Regions from separate parts of the Lederbergia sp. B243.17 genome, predicted to be linked through region 2. Evidence: predicted binding sites of a transcription regulator. Region 2 holds the regulator's gene; each other region holds the start of a gene.

Region 1 (5,769 bases), on a different contig from region 2:
CGCTGAAAGTTGGCGAAGAAGCTAGGGTGATTGTTACGGAAGCGACAACAAAGGCCGACGGAACAAAAACAGAGCGTGATGTTTCCGGTGAAACGGTCTTTACCAGCGGAGATGAAGCGGTGGCAACGGCAACGGGCGGCAAAGTGACGGCCGTGAAAGCTGGGTCCACGTTTATCACCGCATCCTATAAAGATTTTACTGCATCCATCCAGCTCAGTGTTGAAGAAGCTGCCCAGGATCAGGTCGCTTACTCCGTTAATAAGACAGACATCGCACTTCAGGCAGGAGGACAGGACAGGCTGATGGTGCTCGAAACGACAGAAAAAGCGGACGGGTCCTATACAATCCGTGACGTCACGGAAGAAGCCTCTCTGTACAGCGCTGACGAGAATGTCGCAACCGTTAGCGGGCAAGGGATGGTCTCGGCAATCAGCACGGGTACAACCGAAATTCATGTCTTATTTGGGGATTTTACAGCGGCCGTCACGGTGAAAGTCGAAGAAGCGGCTGTACCGGCGCCTGAAACGAATACTCATATTGTAACAGCAGAAAGCATCGCTCCATTTTTGGACAATAAGAAGGAAAAGCAAATCATCATTGACGTGCTTGACTTGGAAGATGAAGTCAATGTGGAACTTGGATTGGGTGTGCTTGACCTGATTAAAGAATCGAAAAAAGCATTTGTTATCCAAAAGGGGGGAGCCATCTTCACGTTTGAGGATGGTGCGGTAAAAGAACTTGCATCCAAATCGGGAGGCGAAGTAACAATCGCCATCAGCAAAAGGGATGCCAGCAATATGGCAGAGGCTGTTTCTGACCTTTTCACGCTTGAGTTTTATAAAGGCGCAGGGGAAAGCAAGCAGCTTCTGGATCATTACAAAAAGGATATCGAGCTGATTGTGCCGATTGATTTATCAAAAGTGGTGAAGACAAATAAGTTGGCCGTGCTTGATGTAAACAGCAATAAGACCATGAAAGCGAAGTATAAGAAAGATCAGCTTAGCTTTGAAACCGAAGGATCCGGCAGCTTTGTTGTTGTCAACGATTGAGGGAATACCCAAGATTTAATAGCCAAAACCACTTGCAAAAGTAGAGAGAAAGAGGTATTATAACAATACAAGCTGCATTGTTCGTACTGATATTAAGTTTTAACCTTTAAGCTGTAACAGGGAGTTTAAAATTGAAACCGGAATGACATATCTCCGTCTAAATGACAAGGAGGGCATGCAAGAAGGCTTCTGCAAACACCCACTTTGAGGAGTGGTGGTTTAAAACTTTCTTTTCTTTAAATACGGCAAAGGCGGCTGTTACCTTTAAACTGACAAACCAGTTCCTAGATGGAACTGGTTTTTTTGTGCTTTTAACGGAGAGAGTATCCTGAGGACAAGGAGAAGAATGTTTTTTCCTGCCTGCGAATGGTTAAAATAGATGTAAGAAGACTGGGTGCATCTTTGCCCTGTCAGCGAGGAGGGCGATGAAATGGAAATATCTCCGCAACGGCGCGTCGAATTGCATGGCTTTAATAACCTGACGAAAGCGCTGAGCTTTAATATGTACGATGTTTGTTATACAAGGACACGCGAGGAGCGGGAAGCGTATATTGATTACATTGATGAACAATATAATGCAGACCGGCTGACGAAAATATTAAATCATGTAGCGGATATTATCGGGGCGCATGTTTTGAATGTGGCCAAGCAGGATTATGTGCCGCAGGGGGCGAGTGTGACCGTACTTATCTCTGAAGGGCCGATTGTGGAAGTCCCGGCAGACACGTATGAAGAAACACCCGGGCCGCTTCCTGGTAACGTCGTCTTCCAACTGGATAAGAGCCATATCACGGTCCATACGTACCCGGAATATCATCCTGATGAAGGGATCAGCACATTCCGGGCCGATATCGATGTTGCAACATGCGGTGAAATTTCCCCGCTTAAGGCGCTGAATTATTTGATCCGTTCTTTTGAAACGGATGTCATGTCTGTTGACTACCGGGTCCGCGGCTTTACAAGAGCAAAGGATGGCCACAAGCTTTTCATTGATCACGACATCAATTCCATCCAAAACTATATTCCGGACGATTTAAAAGAAATGTACGACATGATTGATGTGAATGTGTATCAAGATAATATTTTCCACACGAAATGCAAATTGAAAGAATTCGACTTGAATAACTATCTTTTCGGTTATACGAAGGACAAATTAAGTGCTGAGCAAACAATCGAAATCACCGAAAGATTGAAGATTGAAATGGACGAGATTTTTTACGGAAAAAACATTGTTCCGGACTGGGATCGCTGAGAGAACCTGCAGCGCTGGGGGCTTGTCCTCCGGCGCTTTTACTGTATCTGAATGAAGAGGGGTGGAAGCGGAGGAGAAATGTGGCAGAATGTTGACATTGCTTAAAAGGGGTTGCTTTCCTTGAAGAAGGGTTGTATATTAAGAGTGTAAAGAGAATGTGAAATAATTCACAAGTGAATTTACAAAATCAGCTGATAATGAACTTATTTTTTTACAAGTTTATGTGAATAATTTCACAAGATCTACAAAAAATAAGGAGTGAGTCAAAATGAACAAATGGTATGAAAATCGTTGGGTAGCAGTCGTCTGGACAGTATTGCGTGTATGGCTCGGTGTACAATGGCTGGAAGCAGGTTGGCATAAGCTGGCAGGAGGAGGATTTGATACGACAGGATTCCTTCAAGGGGCAATAGCAAAAGCAGGTGGAGAAGCACCTTTAGTCCAAGGTTGGTACGCAGGATTCCTGGAAAACGTAGCGTTGCCAAATGCGCAAATCTTCAACATCCTCATCCCATGGGGTGAAATACTAGTCGGGGCTGGACTTATCCTTGGAGCTTTGGCACTTCCAGCATTGATTGCAGGAGCGTTCATGAACCTGAACTTCTTGATGGCAGGTACAATCAGCACGAATCCGCTCCTACTCGCAGCAGCAATCATTCTCCTCTTTGTCCTAAATGGAACAACTCGTTACGGGGTCGATCGCTTCTTGATTCCAGCAGCTGCCAAAACGATCAAAGACAAGCACATCTTCAAAAAACATCATGGGGCTGCAGCGCACTAAAGCAGAAATGGATAGATAGAGGAATCATAACTGGGCATTAGGAATAGGGCGAAAAAATTCGCTCTATTTTTTATGTTCTTGGATTTTTGGGTCCAAGCGTTTATAATACGTCTATCATGTTTGTATAGACTAGCTGCCCGCAATACGCGCGGCAGGATGGAAGGTACTTCCTTTAAGGGGGTGGAGCTAACATGGCAATCATTATTTCCTTATTGCCAGGGTGTGCAGCGTCTCACGCAAAGCCTGTATGGAAAGGCGATCCTTTGTGTGAGGCGGAGATTATAGGTTATCGCCGATAAAGCAGCTTGCTGCTGCATACAGCTTTGCACCTTATTCAAAAACAAAAATAAGGAGCTGGCTTTAAATGACAAATGCAAAGAAAATAGAAGGACCATTTATTAAGAGCGATCAGTACCATTTTATTAAAATGCAGGCAAAACATCTTGTAAACGGGCACATGACGGTGAATGATAAAGGGGTGCTGGATGCCTTAAAATCCCTTTCCGTTGAAAAAGTATTGGACCGGTTCGATGCTCTGAATGATGGCCAGCTGCAATTGCTGCAAGAACTGGCAACCGTTCAAACCCATGATGAAGAGGCAGCTTATTTGGAAAAACTGATTGAATATGTGATCCCTTTTCAGGAAGTTTCCGAGCAAACACTAAAAAAGCTGTTTCCAAAGGTAAAAAAGCTGAAAATGCCAAAATGGGATCAGGATTTCCGGGAAATCTCTTATTTAAGCTGGGATGATGAAGGTTCTGATAAAAGATATATCGTCGCCCCTTTTGAGAACAAATTGATAGGCTTGCAGGGAACATTTAAAAGCTTGAATCAAAAAGGCATTTGCACTCTTTGCAACCGCAACGAAGACATCGGAATGTTCTTGACGGAGAAAAAAGGAGCATCAGTTGGCACGTTTACCAAAAGAGGCAATACGATCTGCAAAGACAGCATCCAGTGCAACCAGTACATTACTGACGCTGCCAAACTTGTAAACTTTCTTCAAACCCTGAAATAACCCGAGAAAATTTCTTGGACTCCAGTCAGGTATAAGGTATAGAGAGCCTGTCCGCCACCTTGGAAAAGAGCAGCAGGCGGGACAAATGGGGGGAGATTTGATGTTTGTTCATGAAATCGAGGACGGTCTGTATTTAAAGCTGCTGGATATGCAGGATAGTGAGCGCATGTTTGAGCTTGTGGATCGGTCGCGCAATTATTTGAAGGAATGGCTTTCCTGGGTCGACCGGACGGAGACAATCAAGGATTCCGAATCATTTATCCGATTTTGCCGACAAGAGTATGCGGAAAATAAAGGTCTGCATGCAGCCATTATATTCAATGGGGAAATGGCAGGCGTAGCAGGGTTCAATACTATCAATTGGTCGAACAAAACGGCTTATATCGGTTATTGGCTTGGCGAGGGGTACCAAGGAAAAGGGATCATGACGAAGACGGCGCAATCACTTGTAAGGTATGCCTTTGATGAACTGGCACTCAATAAAGTTGAAATCCGGGCAGCAGCCGGGAATGCCAAGAGCCGCAGCATTCCGGAGCGCCTCGGATTTGTCGAAGAGGGCTGTTTGCGCCAGGCAGAGTGGCTGTATGACCATTTTGTCGACCATGTTGTTTATGGCATGCTGAAGGAAGAATGGCAGAAGAAGGCTGTGTAGCGGCTAAGCGGTAATGCTTTGTGGAAAGAGGGCTGGCGAATGTCCATAGGATGGATTCGCCAGCTTTTTTTATTAAAGCCGCTACTATATGAAATCTTATGTTTTCGAATACTAATAAACGGCGAGGCAGCCATGCTATACTTGAGACAGAGCTGAATGGGAGGTATGCACATATGCAATACTCGAAAACAAAGATGGAGCAACTCGTGAAGTATTATCCGGAATTGAACAAGAAGCTGAAGCAGGTTATGAAAGAACATGATTTAGAAAAACCTTTTGCCTTAAAAGCTTTATATCATTCTGATGTGAAGGACGGAGGCAGGTATCAAAGGGATTACCAGGAATTGTAGGGTTTATCAGACGGGGGAAGAACATTCTCCTGTCTTTTTTTTTACAGTGGTTTTGATCCTCTCTTGCCCGGGTAAAGGAAATATACCTAAAAATAAATTCACCGTAACCCCCATAAGATGAAATGGACCGGCGAATAGTATGTAAAGGTACATAGAGGCAAGGAGGGATTCAGCATGGAACAGCAGTGGGTGGACATCGACCAGTTGCTGGAGGAGACGTCAGACGCACATAAGACAGCGAAGCCATATGCGCTGATTCACGTGGACCTCGATAATTTTCTGGAAATAAGAGAAATCGGCCGCAGATAAGTACAACATAGAAAAAAATGCCCGCTCCTCTCATGAGCGGGCATTTTTATTTGTATTCTGCCATAATTCGACATGAATTAAAAAAACTTTTGGGCATACCCCCTGAAAGAAAGATTTTCCAACGGATACTATGTTGTCCCGGGATGCAACACTCAAAAAAAACAATTTAAGATTGACTACTGTCATGAAGGACAGGCATAAGAATAGGAGAATTCAATATGAAAAATTATAAACTAGGTTTCGCGGCAGCAGGGATTGCGGCTTGCATGATCGCAGCCCCATTAACATCACATGCTCAAATGCAAGGGCAAAGCACACAGCAAATTGAATCGAAGGTAAGCTTTTTCGAATACAAAGC
Region 2 (5,769 bases):
CAGCTTGGCAAGGGCAAGGCGTGTTTTCTGCCCGCCGCTCAAGGACGAGATCTGCATCCCGTAATCTTCCTGATAGAAGCGGAGGCCGTGGAGGACCGAGCGGATATCCGATTCGTATTGGTAGCCGCCCGCATCCTTGAAGGTCACTTGCAATTTATCATATTCTGCGAGCAGCTTCTCATATTGCCCGGCATCTTCATAGATCGACGGGTTGGACAGGTCAAGCTCGATCCTGCGAATGTTCTTTTCCATGCTGCGAAGATTCTCAAAGACCGTCAGCATCTCATCCCAGATCGATAGGGAAGATTCCAGGCCGTTGTCCTGTGCCAGATAGCCGATGGTCACCTCGTTCGGCTTAATGATGTTCCCGCCGTCATAGGAGAGCTGCCCGGCAATCATTTTCAGCAAGGTCGACTTGCCCGCCCCGTTGCGACCCACAAGGGCAATCCGGTCGCGGAGCTGAATTTCCATTTTTATATTTGATAAAATCAGTTCAGCACCAAAGTATTTTGTTAATTGCTGCACCTGAAGAAGCATCATAATTTTCACCTCTAGTTTCATAGCAAGTGTACCGTATTTCCACCATTCTCGGCAATCATCGCCTTTTTCGGTCAGGAAAAGACAGGTCGGGGGAAATAGTGTATGATAGAAAGGAGGTGTTGGCTGTGGACAAATTGACGCATTTCAACGAAGAAGGCCGGGCGAAAATGGTCGACGTCAGTTCGAAACCGGATACAGTCCGGACGGCAATCGCCCAGTCAAGCATAGAAGTGAATGAACAAATATATAGACATATACAGGCAGGGGAAATCAAGAAGGGCGATGTACTGGCTGTCGCTCAAGTGGCGGGCATTATGGCCGCCAAGAAGACATGGGACATCATCCCAATGTGCCATCCCATTCCGCTCAAAGGGATCGACATCTCTTTTGAATGGGTGAAGGGTGACATGTCTTGGCGTCTTCTCATCCGCGGAGCCGTCAAGACGTTCGGCAAAACGGGCGTGGAGATGGAAGCCCTGACCGCTGTATCGGCAGCAGCCCTGACAGTGTACGACATGTGCAAGGCGATCGACAAAGGAATGGTCATTGGTCCAACATTTTTGATTGAAAAAACGGGCGGCTCGACCGGAAAAGATTATCAGCGCCAAATCTGACAGTCGGTTCTTTGCAGCAGGCAAGGAATCCTTTGGCTTTTTGGAGGAAAAATAAATGAATGACGAACAGACGAAAATCCCGCAGGCAACGGCGAAGCGGCTGCCGCTCTATTACCGGTTCTTGAAAAATCTGCATGCTTCTGGAAAGCAGCGTGTTTCGTCGGCAGAGCTGAGCGAAGCTGTTAAGGTCGACTCTGCAACGATCCGCCGGGATTTTTCCTATTTCGGAGCGCTTGGAAAAAAGGGCTATGGGTATAATGTAAACTATCTGCTCTCCTTTTTCCGGAAGACCCTCGATCAGGATGAAATCGCCAAAGTGGCATTGATCGGAGTCGGAAACCTGGGGACGGCATTTCTGAACTACAATTTCCAAAAGAACAACAGCACGAAGATTTCGATGGCTTTTGATGTCGATAAGGATAAGGTCGGAAAGAAGATCAGCGGGGTGCCGATTTTTGACCTGGACGATCTTGAGAAGGAACTGGTCCGGGAGGATGTCTCTGCTGTCATCCTGACCGTGCCGGCGAGTTCAGCGCAGCCGATTACCGACAGGCTGAGGAACACGAATGTAAAAGGAATTCTTAATTTCACGCCAGCGAGGCTGTCGGTGCCGCCATCGATTCGGGTGCACCACATTGATTTGGCAGTCGAACTGCAGTCGCTCATCTACTTCTTGAAAAACTATACGAATGAAGAGAGCGGCGACACGGAAAATTCACAGGATATATAAAAACTGCAGATAGCCAAAAGGCTTGTTTTCCGTTACACTATATCTATTAGAAGGAGGTGGGCGCAATGGGAGCAGGTGCAGGAAGCTTGATGATCATTGCATTTGTCGCAATATTGATTTTTGGCCCGAAAAAATTACCTGAGCTTGGCAAGGCTGCCGGCAATACGCTGCGTGAGTTTAAGAACGCAACAAAGGGCCTGGGTGAAGATGATGAGAAGGACAAAAAAGACGCCGGCCAATGATAGGATGAAACAACTATGAGTCAGAATGAAATGACGATTTTTGAACATATAGGCGAACTGCGAAAACGGCTGATCATCATAGTCGTTTTCTTCGTATTGGCAGTAATCGCCAGTTTCTTTTTTGCACAGCCGCTGATCCGCATCGTCCAGAATGCGGACATAGCAAGTGAGCTGACGATGAACGCATTTCGGGTAACCGATCCGTTCAAAGTTTATATGAAAATGGTATTTGTCATGGGAATCATTTTGACATCACCGGTTATTTTGTACCAGCTATGGTCATTCATTTCTCCCGGTCTGCTGGAAAAGGAGCGGAGGGCAACATTAGCCTATATCCCGTTTGCATTTCTCCTTTTTATCGCAGGGGTTGCCTTTTCATATTTTGTCCTGTTTCCGTTCGTCATCAAGTTTATGCTCGGTTTGTCCGGCAACATGGACATCCAAACGACGATTGGCATCAATGAATACTTCCAATTTTTGTTTCAAATTACACTTCCGTTCGGACTATTGTTCCAATTGCCTGTCGTCATGCTCTTCTTGACGAGGCTCGGAATCATCACACCGGACTTTTTGATCCGGACGCGCAAATACGCGTATTTCATTCTGCTGGTGATTGCAGCTTTCATTACGCCGCCTGATGTGGTCTCCCACATGATGGTGACGGTGCCGCTGCTCATCCTTTATGAAATCAGCATTGGTGTGGCGAAAGTCGGCTACCGGAAAGTGCTGGCTGCAGAAGAACAACGGAAACGTGAATCCAATCTAGAATAGAAACCGGCGTCCTGAAGAGGGGACGCTGTTTTTTTTGCGATAAATACAAGTAAACCAATCGGATTTTAAAAAACTTATTGTTTTTCCTATTGACGGAAGATTCTGCTTGGGGTAAGATGAGGTCACTCCCACACGGAGAGCATCAGCCAACTGAATACGAGTTTTCTTATCCAGAGAGGTGGAGGGACTGGCCCTTTGAAGCCTCGGCAGCAGACCTATTAGGTACTGTGCCAATTCCAGCAGGTATGAGCAATGCCTGAAAGATAAGAAGAGACCATTTTTTTATGGACCCAAACCTCTTCTTATTTTCAGAAGAGGTTTTTTTACACTTGGAGGGATGCGAATGGCAACTGAAAAGGCAAGTGTGCTGAAGGACATTATGGCCGCCTTGCAAAAGCTCGAATATGGATCACTTGTCATCACTGTGCACGAAGGGCAGATCACTCAGATTGAGACAACGGAGAAAAAGCGGTACCCGCTCAAGGCAAAGGAACGAAAATCATTGTAAATCACAAAAAATAAAGAGAGCCGATTAGACAACTAAAGGCATCTTCCCATCCTTATTAAAGGTGGTGAGATGTCTTTTTTTCATTCAAAGGAGGGAGAAGCCATGACCTACAAAGTAGGAATTCTGGATCAAAGCCCGGTATTCCCCGGAGATACAGGGGCGGACGCATTGCAGAAGACGACGAGGCTTGCGAGGAAGGCAGAGGAATGGGGGTACGACCGATTCTGGGTGGCAGAGCATCATCAGATGAAGGGGATTGCCGGCTCATCCCCCGAGGTGCTGATCGCCCATCTGCTCGCCCGCACGAGCACGATCAAAATCGGAGCAGGGGGAATCATGCTGCAGCACTACAGCCCTTATAAAGTAGCCGAGAATTTTCACGTCTTGGCGTCACTTGCCCCTGGCAGAGTGGATCTCGGAGTTGGGAAATCGCCAGGGGGATTCCCGCTATCCACCGAAGCACTGCGCGATGGCCAAGTCGGTGCAAGCTTTGAAGAGAAACTATCATTCTTAAAACAGCTTGTTGACCAAAATGTCGCAGAAGACCATCGGCTTGCGGGAATCCAGGCTTATCCACAGCCGACCGTTAAACCGGAAATCTTCCTGCTCGGAGGCAGTGCGTCCAGCGCCGAATTGGCGGCAAAGGAAAAGGTCAATCTCGTTTTTGCGAAGTTCCTTGCTGGCGGTGAGGATGTGCTGAAGGAAGCAGTCTCCGCGTATACCGCAGGCTACCCGGAAGGGAAAATCGTCGCTGCCGTTTCTGTGCTGGCAGCCTCGGACGGCAAGGAAGCGAAAAAAATTGCCGAGGAAAACAGGCTGTTCGCCATCAAACCCCGAAACAGTGCAAGATTGACCGTCCAATCTTATGAACAAGTGCTTGCCTATGGAGAACAGGCGAAGGAGCCGTTTGAGACGGAAAGCTTGGAAGCGGGAATGATTGCCGGATCGCCAGAGGAGGTGAAGGCAGAGCTGGACCGGCTGCACCACGCTTACGGTATCCATGAATTCATTCTTCACACACCGATTCGCAGAGAGGCGGAACGATACCGATCGTTTGAACTGTTACGGCCAGAACCGATAAGCAAGGAATCATTCTTAGAGGAAGAGGTGTTCATATGAAAAGCACAGTGGAGCATACCGTTTTGATCCGGGAAATGGCGATCGGTGAAAGGCAAGAGGTTCAGCGGATGCTTTTGGAGAGCTACTGGCAGTTCAAACGGATATTCGGCCCGGAGAAGTGGCCGGCGTATGCAAAAGAGCTCGTCCTGTCTGTCGGCCGCTCCGATGAGGGCCGCGTGTTTATCGCTGAGCAGGAGGGTCGGATTGTTGGAAGCATCCAGGTGTTCCCTTCGTCTGACATCGCCTATAGAGACTGGCCGCTCACAATCGACTCCCCGATCATCCGCTTCCTCGGCGTGCATCCGGATGCGCGGGGCGGGGGAGCCGCAAGAAAGCTCCTCACTGCAGCGGTACAACATGCAAAAGAGTGCGGTAAAAAGAGTATTTTTCTGCATACGACCGACACGATGGAAAAGGCTGTAAAACTATACGAAGCTTTCGGTTACCGGCGTGAGCCGTGCTATGACCTTGCCGGCGGTGACTATCCGATCAAATGTTATCGATACGACATTCAAAATAAGGGGGAAGAAAGATGAAATTGAAAAACCGTGTTGTTGGACTGTTGCTAGTTGCCGTATTAAGCGTGACGGGGGGCTGTGCCGCTGCCAAGAAGGAGACGTCGGCGGAAGGCAAAGAGACCGTTCTGAAAATCGCCGCTTCCTCCACGCCGCATGCGGAAATTCTGGAATTCATCGAGCTGGAGCTGGAAAAGGAAGGGATCAAGCTGGATGTGTCGATTGTGAGCGACGGCATTCAGATCAATCAGCAGACAGCAGATGGCCAACTGGATGTCAACTTCTTTCAGCATACGCCGTACTTGAACCAGGTGAATAAGGACAGCGGCCTGGATTTGGTTGAAGTAAAAGGCATTCATATTGAGCCGTTCGGCGTCTATTCAAAAGAAATCGACTCGATAGAAGACCTGTCCGAAGGAGCGAAAGTCTCATTGCCAAAGGATCCGGTGAACTTTTCCCGGGCTCTGGAACTGCTGGCTGCCCATAAAGTGATTGAACTAAAGGAAAAATCCGGGGATTATCTGCTCGGGGACATTGTAAAAAACGAGAAAAACATTGAATTTGTTCCCGTCGATTCAGCTGTACTCGTCCATTCCCTTGATGATGTGGAAGCGGCGGCGATCAATACGAATTATGCGTTAGAAGGCGGATTCAAACCGATGGAGGATGCATTGATCATCGAGGGGAATGAATCGCCATACGTTAATATTCTTGTCTCTCGGCCGGATAA
Region 3 (5,769 bases), on a different contig from region 2:
TGGCGATTAATTACAACCGTGATATGGAGACGTTCCCTGTCATCAAGCGGATCATTGAAAGAATCACCGGAAAGGATTCTGTATACCGTTCCCCGACTGATATGGGCGTCAACCGCCTGAAGACAGGCATCACCGATGATGCTATTGTTCAGGAAGCGGCTAAACAGGAAATCATCCGGCGCAGCTTTGTCGTGGAAAATGACTATAAAAAAGGAATTGCCGACGAGGAAAGCGTGCGCCATATGCAGGTGATTCTTGAAGAGACGGACTTAAAGAAAGAAGACCGTGCGCCTGTTTTGCCTGCCCGCAATTATGCAAAGGCAGTGGAAGAAAGGATAGGCAGCACAAATTTGCAGGCGGTTATCGCGATTGAACTGCCAAATGGTGAGATGATCACCGGCAGGACGACAACATTGATGGATGCATCGGCAGCCGCGATTTTGAACGCATTGAAGAAATTGGCCAATGTCGCAGACGAAATCGATCTGTTGTCACCGATGATTCTACAGACGATTCAACGCCTGAAAACCGATGATTTAAACAGCAAAGTCCCGACACTAAGCGCCAATGAGGTGCTAATTGCCCTGGCGATAAGTGCTGTTACAAATCCTACCTCTGAGCTTGCTTACAAGCAATTGCCAAATTTGAAAGACACTCAAGCTCACTCTACGGTTGTACTGAACAGGGACAACGAACAGACCTTTAAGAAGCTTGGCATCGACATCACAAACGACCCTGTATACCCGACTGAGAACCTTTACTACAATTAATAAAGAAAACGCCTGCCTATCCTTCTTATATGGAAGTCTGGGCAAGGCGTTTTTTAATGGGAAGCGAATAAACAAAACGGTATGGGCAACTCTAATACTGCTCTAACAATGAACTGAGGAGGGGTATTATGGTTAAAGACTCAAAAGCGCCTAAGAAGAAAAGAACCGAGACGCCTAAAATACCGGTTGAACAGCAAAGAGGGAAAGCGAAGTCGAATTCCAGCGGCGGTAGAAATTAACCTTTCGACAAGCAGGGGCCAGGCACCGATCAGCACGGAAGTCCGGAAGGTGTCTGGCCGATTCCATAGGTCAGCCCCTATGCCTTCCCCTAAAACAATGGATGCCTCGATCATCTTTAGTGACCCTATTTTCCTGTCCCTGACAAGAGAAACCGCGTCCACGGCAAGCAGTCAGGCTCGATGAACAAAAAAACTTTGCGCTGTGTCCAGTGCAAAGTTTTTTTGTGGATCTGACCACTGAATCCCGGAAAAATTTTAAAATCCTGCTGGATTATTTGATATAATTTTAAACAATAGAGAACAAATAAAATTGGGGGATGGCTTGATGACTGTTGCACAACTAGAGTTAAGTCCGGAAAGTTTATTTACAGCGATTAAGCAATCTTTGGCGATGATTTTATTTGACCCAAACGGGAAGATTATGTGGGCGAATGATAAATTTGCCCAAGTTGTTGGCTATACGGAGAAAGAGCTTGCCAAGATGCATCATAGTGAACTATGTGCAAAGGAGTTTGCCGGCAGTTCTGAGTACACATCGTTTTGGAATAGCCTACGGAACAGCGAGGCATTCCACGATAAGGTGGAACGTGTCCGGAGAAACGGGGAACCCCTTTGGCTCGATGCGATGTATACCCCGGTCGTCGGAGAAACGGGAGGGGTAATCGGTGTGATTAAGATTGCAACGGACATTACCAACCAAGAAACGGTGATCAAGGAAAGTTCCGATGAGCTAATGGCATTGGTGGAGGAAATGAGCACAAGTACGAAAGTGGTCCATCAGGCAACACAGCTGGCCGTCAGCAATATCGCCAAGCTAAAAGAGGAATCCGAATACGTAGAGGAGCATGTGGAGAAGATTGGACTCATGGCCCAAACTGTTAAGAACATTGCCTCGCAATCAAACCTACTTGGGTTGAATGCGAGCATTGAAGCAGCACGGGCAGGCGAGTATGGAAGGGGCTTCTCTGTAGTCGCAGGTGAAGTGCGGAAAATGGCGGATACGAGCAAGGGTTCCGCGGAAGAAATTTCACAGCAGCTGGAACAGATTGCAAGCTCCGTCTCATCCATGACAGAGGCAGTAAACAAAGTGAAAGAGAATATAAGCCAGAACTCGTTCTCTGTCGAGGAGCTGAAGAAGGCACATGATCAAGTTATACAAACAGCGGAGAAGCTGGCGAGTATCCTCTAGGCCGGGAGACGGCTACTGCAATTAAAGGACCGATTTGCCGGCTTTGAAAAAATCTATCCAGCAGCCGGATCGGCAAGAGTACATATGGTAGCATAAAGACATCCTTTTGCGTGTGCAGAGGGATGTTTTTCTATGTGTATTTTTGAATAATTTGTTACAGTCAATATTTTTTCTTCTCTATGTGAATAGATTCACATAGTAATTTTCCGGCAAAGGTGTATACTGTTGGTATAAGGAAGTTTGCTCAGTAGTGAGCAAACAGTCGCATGTACAATCTTTTTACATGGAGGTTAGTAAAATGAAAGCATGGAACGGGTTCAACGATGGCAAATGGCAGAAGGAAATTGATGTACGGGATTTCATTTTGGCCAATTTCACTTCGTATACTGGCAACGATGAATTTTTAGCGGGTCCGACAGAACGGACATTGGGTTTATGGGATCAAGTGATGGAGCTGACGAAGCAGGAACGTGAAAACGGCGGGGTGCTGGATCTGGATACGAAGGTCGTGTCTACGATTACCTCTCACGGACCAGGTTATTTAGATAAAGAAAAAGAACAGGTAGTAGGTTTTCAGACGGACCGGCCGTTTAAACGTTCGCTCCAGCCATTCGGCGGAATTCGGATGGCGATGGATGCTGCTGAAGCATATGGGTTTCAAGTAGAAGAGGATATCGTCAAGATCTTTACGGAATACCGCAAAACACATAACCAAGGCGTATTTGATGCTTACACTCCGGAAATGAGGATGGCAAGGAAAGCGGGAATCATTACAGGGCTTCCTGATGCGTATGGACGCGGAAGGATCATTGGCGACTACCGCCGAGTGGCGCTGTATGGGGTGGACCGTCTCATCGAAGACAAGAAGAAGGATCTGGATCTGATCGGCAACGGCACGATGTCTGATGATGTAATCCGTGACCGGGAAGAAACGTCTGAGCAAATCCGTGCGCTGCAGGAGTTGAAGCAGCTTGCCGTATCGTACGGGTATGACATTTCCGGGCCTGCTGCCAATGCAAGAGAGGCGTTCCAATGGTTGTATTTCGCTTACTTGGCTGCGATTAAAGAGCAAAATGGGGCAGCGATGAGTCTCGGCCGTGTATCGACCTTCCTTGATGTCTATATCGAAAGGGATCTGGAAAACGGCTTCTTAACCGAAGAGGAAGCGCAAGAAATCGTCGACCATTTTGTCATGAAGCTGCGCCTGGTCAAATTCGCAAGAACCCCTGATTACAATGAATTGTTCAGCGGGGACCCAACATGGGTAACAGAATCACTGGGGGGTGTGGCGCAGGATGGCCGTCCGCTGGTGACAAAGAACTCGTACCGCTTCCTGCACACATTGGATAACCTGGGGCCAGCGCCAGAACCGAATTTAACAGTCCTATGGTCTGTCAAACTGCCGGATAACTATAAAAAGTATTGTGCGAAAATGTCAATAAAAACAAGCTCGATCCAATACGAGAACGATGATATCATGCGGGAAACATATGGAGATGACTACGGGATTGCGTGTTGTGTATCTGCGATGGCGATCGGCAAGCAAATGCAGTTCTTCGGTGCGAGGGCGAATCTCGCAAAAGCCTTGCTGTACGCAGTCAATGGTGGTGTCGATGAAAAACTGAAAATCCAAGTCGCCCCGGCGTATGCACCGATCACTTCTGAATGCCTTGAGTATGAAGAGGTTCTCAAGAAATACGATGTCGTCCTTGACTGGCTAGCCGGATTGTATGTAAACACACTGAACATCATCCACTATATGCATGATAAATACAGCTATGAACGTCTCGAAATGGCGCTTCACGACCGGGAAATCATGCGTACGATGGCTTGTGGAATCGCCGGATTGTCTGTTGTCGCCGACTCTCTGAGTGCCATCAAATATGCGAATGTAAAAACAATCCGTGATGAAAACGGAATTGTCGTAGATTACGAGATTGAAGGGGACTTCCCGAAATACGGCAACAATGATGACCGGGTCGATGAGATTGCAGTGGAGCTCGTCAAACGCTTCATGAACAAAATCAAAAAACATAAAACCTACCGCAATGCCGTCCACACACAATCTGTATTGACGATCACATCGAACGTCGTATACGGAAAGAAAACAGGCAATACACCGGACGGACGCAAAGCGGGCGAACCATTCGCTCCAGGTGCGAACCCATTGCATGGCCGTGATACGAAGGGAACATTGGCATCTCTGAGCTCTGTTGCAAAGCTGCCATATGAATATGCACTTGATGGAATTTCAAATACCTTCTCGATCGTACCGAAAGCGCTTGGCAGGGAAGAGGAAACAAGGATCGCCAATCTCGCCGGCCTGCTTGATGGATACGCCATGAAGAAAGGCCACCATTTAAATGTGAACGTGTTTGATAGAGAAACCTTGTTAGATGCGATGGAGCATCCGGAACTATACCCGCAGTTGACAATCCGTGTATCCGGGTATGCTGTCAACTTCATTAAACTGACGAGAGAGCAGCAAATTGATGTAATCAACCGGACATTCCACGAAAGCATGTAAATCGTTTAAGATGTACGAGAAAGTAAGGAGGGCGCAAAGCATGAATGGACGCATACATTCCATTGAGACGTGTGGAACACTAGACGGTCCAGGCTTACGTTACGTGATTTTTACGCAGGGGTGTTTGCTCCGCTGCCAGTTTTGTCACAACCCCGATACTTGGAAATTGAAAAAGGGCAAGGAAATGAGTGTTGATGAGATCATTAATGACATCAAAACCTATCTGCCTTTTTTCCAAGCATCAAATGGCGGGGTAACGGTAAGCGGCGGTGAACCGTTGCTCCAAATGGATTTCCTGATTGAGCTTTTTAAGGAGTGCAAAAAATTGGGGATCCATACGACCATTGACAGCTCTGGCGGATGCTTTACCCGCACTCCGCACTTTATGGAACGCTTGGAAGAACTTCTTACGTTAACAGACTTGATTCTGTTGGATCTTAAGGAAATTGACACGGTGAAGCATAAGGGTCTGACAGGTATGGGAAATGAGCATATTCTGGACTTCGCTTACTATTTATCAGACAAAAGGATACCTGTATGGATCCGCCACGTACTCGTCCCGACGATCAGCGACAATGATGAGGACCTTACAAAGCTTGCGGAGTTTATCCAAACACTTGGCAATGTAGAAAAGATAGAGGTCCTTCCTTATCATAAGCTGGGAATCTACAAATGGGAGAGCCTTGGGCTGGAGTACAAACTGAAGGGGGTCGAACCGCCTACAGCAGAACGGGTGAAAAATGCTGAGCGGATTTTAAGAGGGGCATAAAAAGAGAGTAGAGAATCCATAAATAAAATGGCTCAGTTGCCTAAGCTGAGCCATTTTCTATTTTAATGAGGGTAATAAATTGTCATGCTTAACCGGGTGAGGGTAGTTCCGGGATTGTGATAGGTGTGTAGCCTGTGTGCTTTTCAGTTTGTATAAATAGTCATTTATCAAAAAGGCGACTTCCCCATTAAAAACAGATTCATCTGTCCTCCTGCGGTGGTGATCCAAATATAAAACTCTATTTTTAGCGGTACCGCAAACCGTTCAATGTCTTT
Region 4 (5,769 bases), on a different contig from region 2:
TTGCCCTGACATTTGGGGTCAGCTATTTGGCCAACCGGCTTGTCCCGGCAACGGAGAAGGTGGATATGGACCAAGTGCTGAAAGACGCAGAGGAGGAAGAAAAAGGGCCGCTCTTCACCCGCTGGTTGAAAAGCCTTGGAAGCATGACGCTCTATATTGTACCTGCCTATTTCCTTTCGGTGCTCTTGATGGGCGCGGTCCGTGTCTGGCTGTTCCCGCATGTCAGTGAGGCGGCATCCAATTCATTGCTGACAATCATTCTTTTCTCGCTTGCCGGCATGCTGTTCGTTATTCCAACAGCTGCAGAAATACCGATCATCCAGACCTTTATGTCCTTCGGGCTTGGAGGCGGTCCTGCCGCAGCGCTGCTGATTACCCTTCCTGCCATCAGCCTGCCGTCGTTGTTGCTTGTCGCCCGTTCTTTCCCGCGGAAAGTTCTCTGGTTTACAGCCGCTTCGGTTGTGGTGCTTGGCATCGTCAGCGGCATGATAGGAAAGTTTCTTTTATAATGAAGAAAAGCTGTCCGTTTGCGGGCAGCTTTTTGTCTATAAAGTCTATCAGTGTTCTCTTACAGTAATGGCTGGGGAGAAGGAGACAGTCCTGCAGTCCTCAATGTCTTCGTTCTTCAATAAGCCGAGTTCTATGGCAGAGGCAATCTTAATAGGATTCGGCTTTTTCACCGTCTCGATCAGTTCTTCAAGCTGCAGTTTTTCCAGACGGTGAACGGCCTCCTCTGTAAAACCTTCTGACCTTCGGATTTGCCGCTGCACGCTCCAGCCTGCAATTTTCAGCTCGCCTTTTTGCTGCATGCCGAATGTCTCATCAAAAAAATCGTGAAATTGAAGCTTCAACTCATTTAATTTCCTGTCAATCTCCTTTTTCTGTTTTGTCAGCTGATGGTAAGTTTCAAGCATCTCACCTGTAATCTGTATAGCTTGTCTTTTGGCCATGCCACTCTTCCTCCCAATAACGTTATTCGCTCAAACATATGGAGAGGAAATGCTTTCTATGCCTCTTTTTGTTCAAGAACCTTATGGTAAAAAATAGAAAACAGCTTGAAAAACGGTTATGGATGCAATATGATGAAAGCAAAAGCAGTAATTTCGTGTTAGCAGTCGGTAATTTCTTCACCGATTTATTCTTTAAGGAATTGCGAATACATTTAGGGGATGGCATCATGCATGCTGTGATTCAGTCCAGCTTATCCAATATAGCGATCATTTTTTTGATGCATTTATGCATTGAAGTGTTGATCAGTAAGCGGGGAAAACTGCCCCGTTTTGTCTTTTTTACGGGGATGGTAGGAATTGTTACGCTAGCCGTAGGGGCAATGTTTTATCTGCCAATCCATTATGGAGGCTATTCTGTCGATTTGCGGGCCATCCCGCTTCTCTTTTTCTCATTTATGTGGGGGTGGAGATACGTTCTTCCCGCCCTTGCCTTGTCGAGTATTTGGAGTTTGAGCATCGGAGGCGTGGAAGCCATTTATCCAGTCGTTTTTGGAATGGTTCTTCCAGTCGCCGTGACACTCGTATTTTGCACACGCTACAAAAGGAAGATCGGATCATTTTCCCTCTTCCTCCTAATCCTTTTTACTTGGGTCGTGTCCGATTTTCCTTTCCTGTTAAGCGGAATCGCCAGCGGACCAAAAGGCCTGTTTTTCTTGCGTCTTGTTCTGTTCCAGCTCACTTCTTATATCCTTTATTTCTTTATTCGGGCTTCTGCAGGCGAAAACAAATTGAAGGAACAGCTCCGTTACTTTGCGGAACGCGATCCTCTCACCGGTCTGCTGAACATTAGAACATTCGGAATGAAGATACTTGATGCCAAGCAAAAGGATAAGCGAATGTTTATCTCCATGATTGATATTGACCATTTCAAACAGATCAATGATACATTTGGGCACTTACAAGGTGATGCGATATTAAGGAGTGTAGCCGGTGAACTTAGCTGCCTTGTTTCAGAACTGAGCAATGAGGCAGAGTTAGGGAGATATGGCGGTGAAGAATTCATTTTGTACATGCCGGCAGAAACGGAAGCGGTTATGAAAGTTGCAGCTGAACGGCTTCGGGACGCTCTGGAAAGAAAACAATTTTTCGCAGAGGGTACCAGGCAAAAGGAGAGGGTTCTTCTGACGATTTCAATCGGGATCGCCGAAATGAGGAACACCGACCAGTTTTACGAGGCTGTTGAATTGGCGGATCATTCTCTGTATAAATCAAAAAATAGCGGCCGTAATCAAATCCATTTTGCCGGGTCTACTTCATAGCGGTAAGGTAGCACGGATCACCAATGAGGCGATCCGTGTTTTTTTCGTTTGCGTTCCATACAGCCAATGGTTTGACAAGAAAATCCATGTGACATACGATTAATCATAGCTGAAGAGTCGGAATAAATTTCCTTGGGAGTGGATAGGATGCTTGAACTATTTACCAAGACAGAGCGCCAGAGAAATTGGCTGGATAAACTCGAAAAGAAAAAAGCGCGAATTGCCGATAAAGCTGTACAAGTGGATGAAGAAGCCTCTTTTCCATTTGAAGCATTTGAGGAATTGAAGAAGATAGGATACACGGCGTTCACATTGCCAGAATCTTACGGCGGGGGAGGGGCTGGAGTATATGATCTTCTTCTCGTGCAGGAGACACTCGCAAGCTATGATGCGAACGCGGCTCTGTCGATCGGCTGGCACATGAGTGTTGTCGGCGAAATTTATGAGAGGAAGCGATGGACAGAGGATCAGCTCGCCGCCTTTGCGAAAAAGGTGCTTGATGGTGCAATCGTCAATCGGTCTGTTACAGAAGCAGAAACAGGGAGCCCGACAAGAGGCGGCCGGCCGCAAACGACTGCCAAGAAACGGGACGGAAAATACGTGCTTAACGGCAGAAAGACATTCACGACTGCGTCTCCAGTCCTCACTGATATCCTCGTCTCTGCTTGGATAGAAGAGGACGAGACAATCGGTTTCTTTTTGACGCCCCGGGATACGAAGGGGATGGATATAGAGGAAACATGGGATGTTCTGTCAATGAGAGGAACAGGAAGCCATGATCTTGTACTGAAGGATGTGGTTGTCGACGCTTCCCAGCTTGTGGAGATAGGAATGGATCGAAGCGGTTCGCTGAATGGCTGGATGCTCCATATTCCCGCCTGCTACCTTGGTATCGCACAGGCAGCAAGAGATTACGCGATTGATTTTGCCAATCAGCATTCTCCGAACAGTATCAAGGGAACAATCAGCCAATTGCCGAATGTCCAGCAGCAGCTTGGGGAGATCGACTTGGAACTCATCAAGGCAAGGCATGTTTTGTACAGCATTGCCGAGGCGTACGATGATCCCATGAGGCGGCCATATATGGAAAATGAACTGTCGGTTGCCAAGCATGCTGTTACAAATGCTGCTCTTACTGTAGTCGATAAGGCGATGCGGGTTGTCGGAGCGAAAAGCCTGCAGCGGAGTAATCCACTGCAGCGATACTACCGAGATGTACGTGCAGGATTGCATAATCCCCCAATGGATGACATGACCATTAAAAAGCTCGCCCTTTCTGCCATCAAAGCAAAGGAAGATTGATCATTTATTCTTTACGGCAGGGGAGCACAAAGACAATTTTTCGCCATAACTTCGGAGAAAAACGGATAAAAAACGACTGGAAAAGGTATTGGAAACGCCTTTTTCAGTCGTTTTTCTTATTGTCAATGGAAAATTTGTTACACCGTTACAGGTAAAAATTTCATGTAAAAAAGCCGCCTATCTTCTATCGAAAATTTGTAACATATTTCACAAACTTTCCGGTCCTTTTGGTATAGAATAGAAGGAGTATTGCTCACTATTTCACGAACTAGGAGGATGTAATATGGAAGAGGTTATCTTGTCCCGTATCCAGTTCGCATCGACAACGCTGTTTCACTTTATTTTCGTACCGTTATCGATCGGCCTGGCTTTCATCATAGCGATTATGCAGACAATGTATTTGATTAAAAAAGATGACATCTATAAAAAGATGACGAAATTCTGGGGTACCTTTTTCCTCATCAACTTCGCTGTCGGCGTTGTAACAGGAATCATCCAGGAATTCCAATTCGGAATGAATTGGTCGGCCTATTCCCGGTTCGTTGGAGACGTATTTGGGGCGCCGCTTGCGATTGAGGCACTGCTTGCTTTCTTTATGGAGTCGACTTTTATTGGCCTTTGGATCTTTGGCTGGGATCGGATACCGAAGAAACTGCATCTCGCGAGCATCTGGCTCGTTTCCATCGGAACCATCCTTTCAGCATTTTGGATTCTGGCAGCAAACTCGTTCATGCAAAATCCGGTCGGTTATGTAATCCGGAACGGCCGTGCGGAGATGACTGATATCGTAGCTCTCCTGACAAATCCGAAACTGTGGGTTGCTTTCCCGCATACAATTGCCGGAAGTTTTGCAACAGGTGCCTTTTTCATTATAGGGGTCAGTGCATGGGGCCTTCTGAGAAAGAAAGATATCGATTTCTACAAACGTTCTATGACCGTTTCACTCGTCGTTGGCTTGGCAGCGGGTCTCGGTCTTGCCTTTTCAGGCCATGCCCAAGCAACCTATCTGATGGGCGCACAGCCAATGAAAATGGCTGCGGCTGAAGCGCTGTGGGAAGATAGCGGCGATCCGGCAGCATGGACCGTTATTGCGAATATCGACACTGAAAATCACAAAAGTACTTCAAGAATTGAAGTTCCATATTTGCTCAGTTACCTTGCTTATGGTCAATTCCATGGAAAAGTCGAAGGGATGGACACCCTTCAGAAAAAAATGGAGGCTATCCACGGACCTGGAAACTACATCCCGCCGGTAAAAACAACGTTCTGGAGCTTCCGGATCATGGCGGGAACGGGTGGCGTGCTGATTGTACTCAGCGCTCTTGGCCTATTCCTGATGTGGAGGAAAAAAATAACAGCGAGCGCTCTTTATCTCAAGCTGCTCGTATTTGCGATATTCTTGCCGTTCATCGGCAACTCTTTTGGCTGGATCATGTCTGAGATGGGACGCCAGCCTTGGGTAGTAAACGGATTAATGAGAACAGCGGACGGGGTCTCCCCTAACGTTAGCGCCGGACAGATCCTCTTCTCGCTGATCTCCTTCTCGCTCATTTATACTTTGCTTGCTGTTGCGATGGTGTACCTGTTTGTCCGTGTAATCAAACAGGGGCCGCACGAAAAGCCAAAAGAGGATGTTTCTGCAACAGATCCTTTTGGAACAGGAGGAATGAAACATGCAGCTCAGTGAATTATGGTTTGTTTTGGTAGGCGTCCTGTTTGTCGGTTTTGTTTTCCTGGAGGGATTCGATTTCGGCGTTGGGATGAGCACGAAGTTCCTTGCGCGCAATGATATTGAAAAAAGGGTGCTGATCAACACGATCGGCCCCTTCTGGGATGCCAATGAAGTGTGGCTGATCACGGCAGGCGGTGCCATGTTTGCCGCCTTCCCGCATTGGTATGCGACACTATTCAGCGGCTATTATATCCCGTTTGTCGTCCTGCTTCTCGCTTTGATCGCAAGAGGGGTTGCCTTCGAGTTCAGGGGAAAAGTAAACACTCCTGCATGGACGAAAACATGGGACTGGTCCATTCTGCTTGGCAGTATTCTCCCTCCGTTCTTGCTGGGCGTCCTGTTTACAAGTTTGATCAAAGGGCTTCCGATTGACGGAGATATGAACATGCATGCCGGCTTTACGGACATCGTCAATGTGTATACTGTGCTTGGCGGTATCGCTTTTGTCCTGCTTTCCTACTTGCAT

What was found. The regulator Rex, encoded in region 2, represses fermentation and respiration genes when NADH is low (regulators of the CRP and FNR family bind a similar motif). The targets are predictions, from matches to a motif close to TTGTGAAATATTTCACAA.
Region 1: AC0TWI_RS15020 (DoxX family membrane protein) is a predicted target of Rex. The motif match lies at 2,457-2,474, and genes of this name have one in related genera.
Region 3: pflB (formate C-acetyltransferase) is a predicted target of Rex. The motif match lies at 2,378-2,395, and genes of this name have one in related genera.
Region 4: AC0TWI_RS09485 (cytochrome ubiquinol oxidase subunit I) is a predicted target of Rex. The motif match lies at 3,767-3,784, and genes of this name have one in related genera.

The regions. Positions count from the first base shown of each region.
Region 1 covers NZ_JBWBKF010000079.1:7,680-13,448, reverse strand. The annotation lists gene AC0TWI_RS15030 (S8 family serine peptidase) at 1-1,049, shown strand, start outside; gene speD (adenosylmethionine decarboxylase) at 1,480-2,301, shown strand; gene AC0TWI_RS15020 (DoxX family membrane protein) at 2,570-3,082, shown strand; gene AC0TWI_RS15015 (FusB/FusC family EF-G-binding protein) at 3,447-4,100, shown strand; gene AC0TWI_RS15010 (GNAT family N-acetyltransferase) at 4,201-4,752, shown strand; gene AC0TWI_RS15005 (hypothetical protein) at 4,926-5,102, shown strand; gene AC0TWI_RS15000 (hypothetical protein) at 5,277-5,411, shown strand; gene AC0TWI_RS14995 (hypothetical protein) at 5,630-5,769, shown strand, end outside.
Region 2 covers NZ_JBWBKF010000072.1:1,559-7,327, forward strand. The annotation lists gene AC0TWI_RS13185 (ABC-F family ATP-binding cassette domain-containing protein) at 1-540, opposite strand, end outside; gene moaC (cyclic pyranopterin monophosphate synthase MoaC) at 666-1,154, shown strand; gene AC0TWI_RS13195 (redox-sensing transcriptional repressor Rex) at 1,210-1,884, shown strand; gene AC0TWI_RS13200 (twin-arginine translocase TatA/TatE family subunit) at 1,950-2,126, shown strand; gene tatC (twin-arginine translocase subunit TatC) at 2,142-2,897, shown strand; SAM riboswitch class I at 3,061-3,167, shown strand; gene AC0TWI_RS13210 (YezD family protein) at 3,241-3,405, shown strand; gene AC0TWI_RS13215 (LLM class flavin-dependent oxidoreductase) at 3,508-4,524, shown strand; gene AC0TWI_RS13220 (GNAT family N-acetyltransferase) at 4,521-5,060, shown strand; gene AC0TWI_RS13225 (MetQ/NlpA family ABC transporter substrate-binding protein) at 5,063-5,769, shown strand, end outside.
Region 3 covers NZ_JBWBKF010000085.1:183,834-189,602, reverse strand. The annotation lists gene AC0TWI_RS17490 (DUF1846 domain-containing protein) at 1-770, shown strand, start outside; gene AC0TWI_RS17485 (methyl-accepting chemotaxis protein) at 1,335-2,198, shown strand; gene pflB (formate C-acetyltransferase) at 2,497-4,725, shown strand; gene pflA (pyruvate formate-lyase-activating protein) at 4,766-5,494, shown strand.
Region 4 covers NZ_JBWBKF010000049.1:12,096-17,864, reverse strand. The annotation lists gene AC0TWI_RS09505 (permease) at 1-509, shown strand, start outside; gene AC0TWI_RS09500 (hypothetical protein) at 558-950, opposite strand; gene AC0TWI_RS09495 (GGDEF domain-containing protein) at 1,178-2,269, shown strand; gene AC0TWI_RS09490 (acyl-CoA dehydrogenase family protein) at 2,417-3,571, shown strand; gene AC0TWI_RS09485 (cytochrome ubiquinol oxidase subunit I) at 3,855-5,258, shown strand; gene cydB (cytochrome d ubiquinol oxidase subunit II) at 5,245-5,769, shown strand, end outside.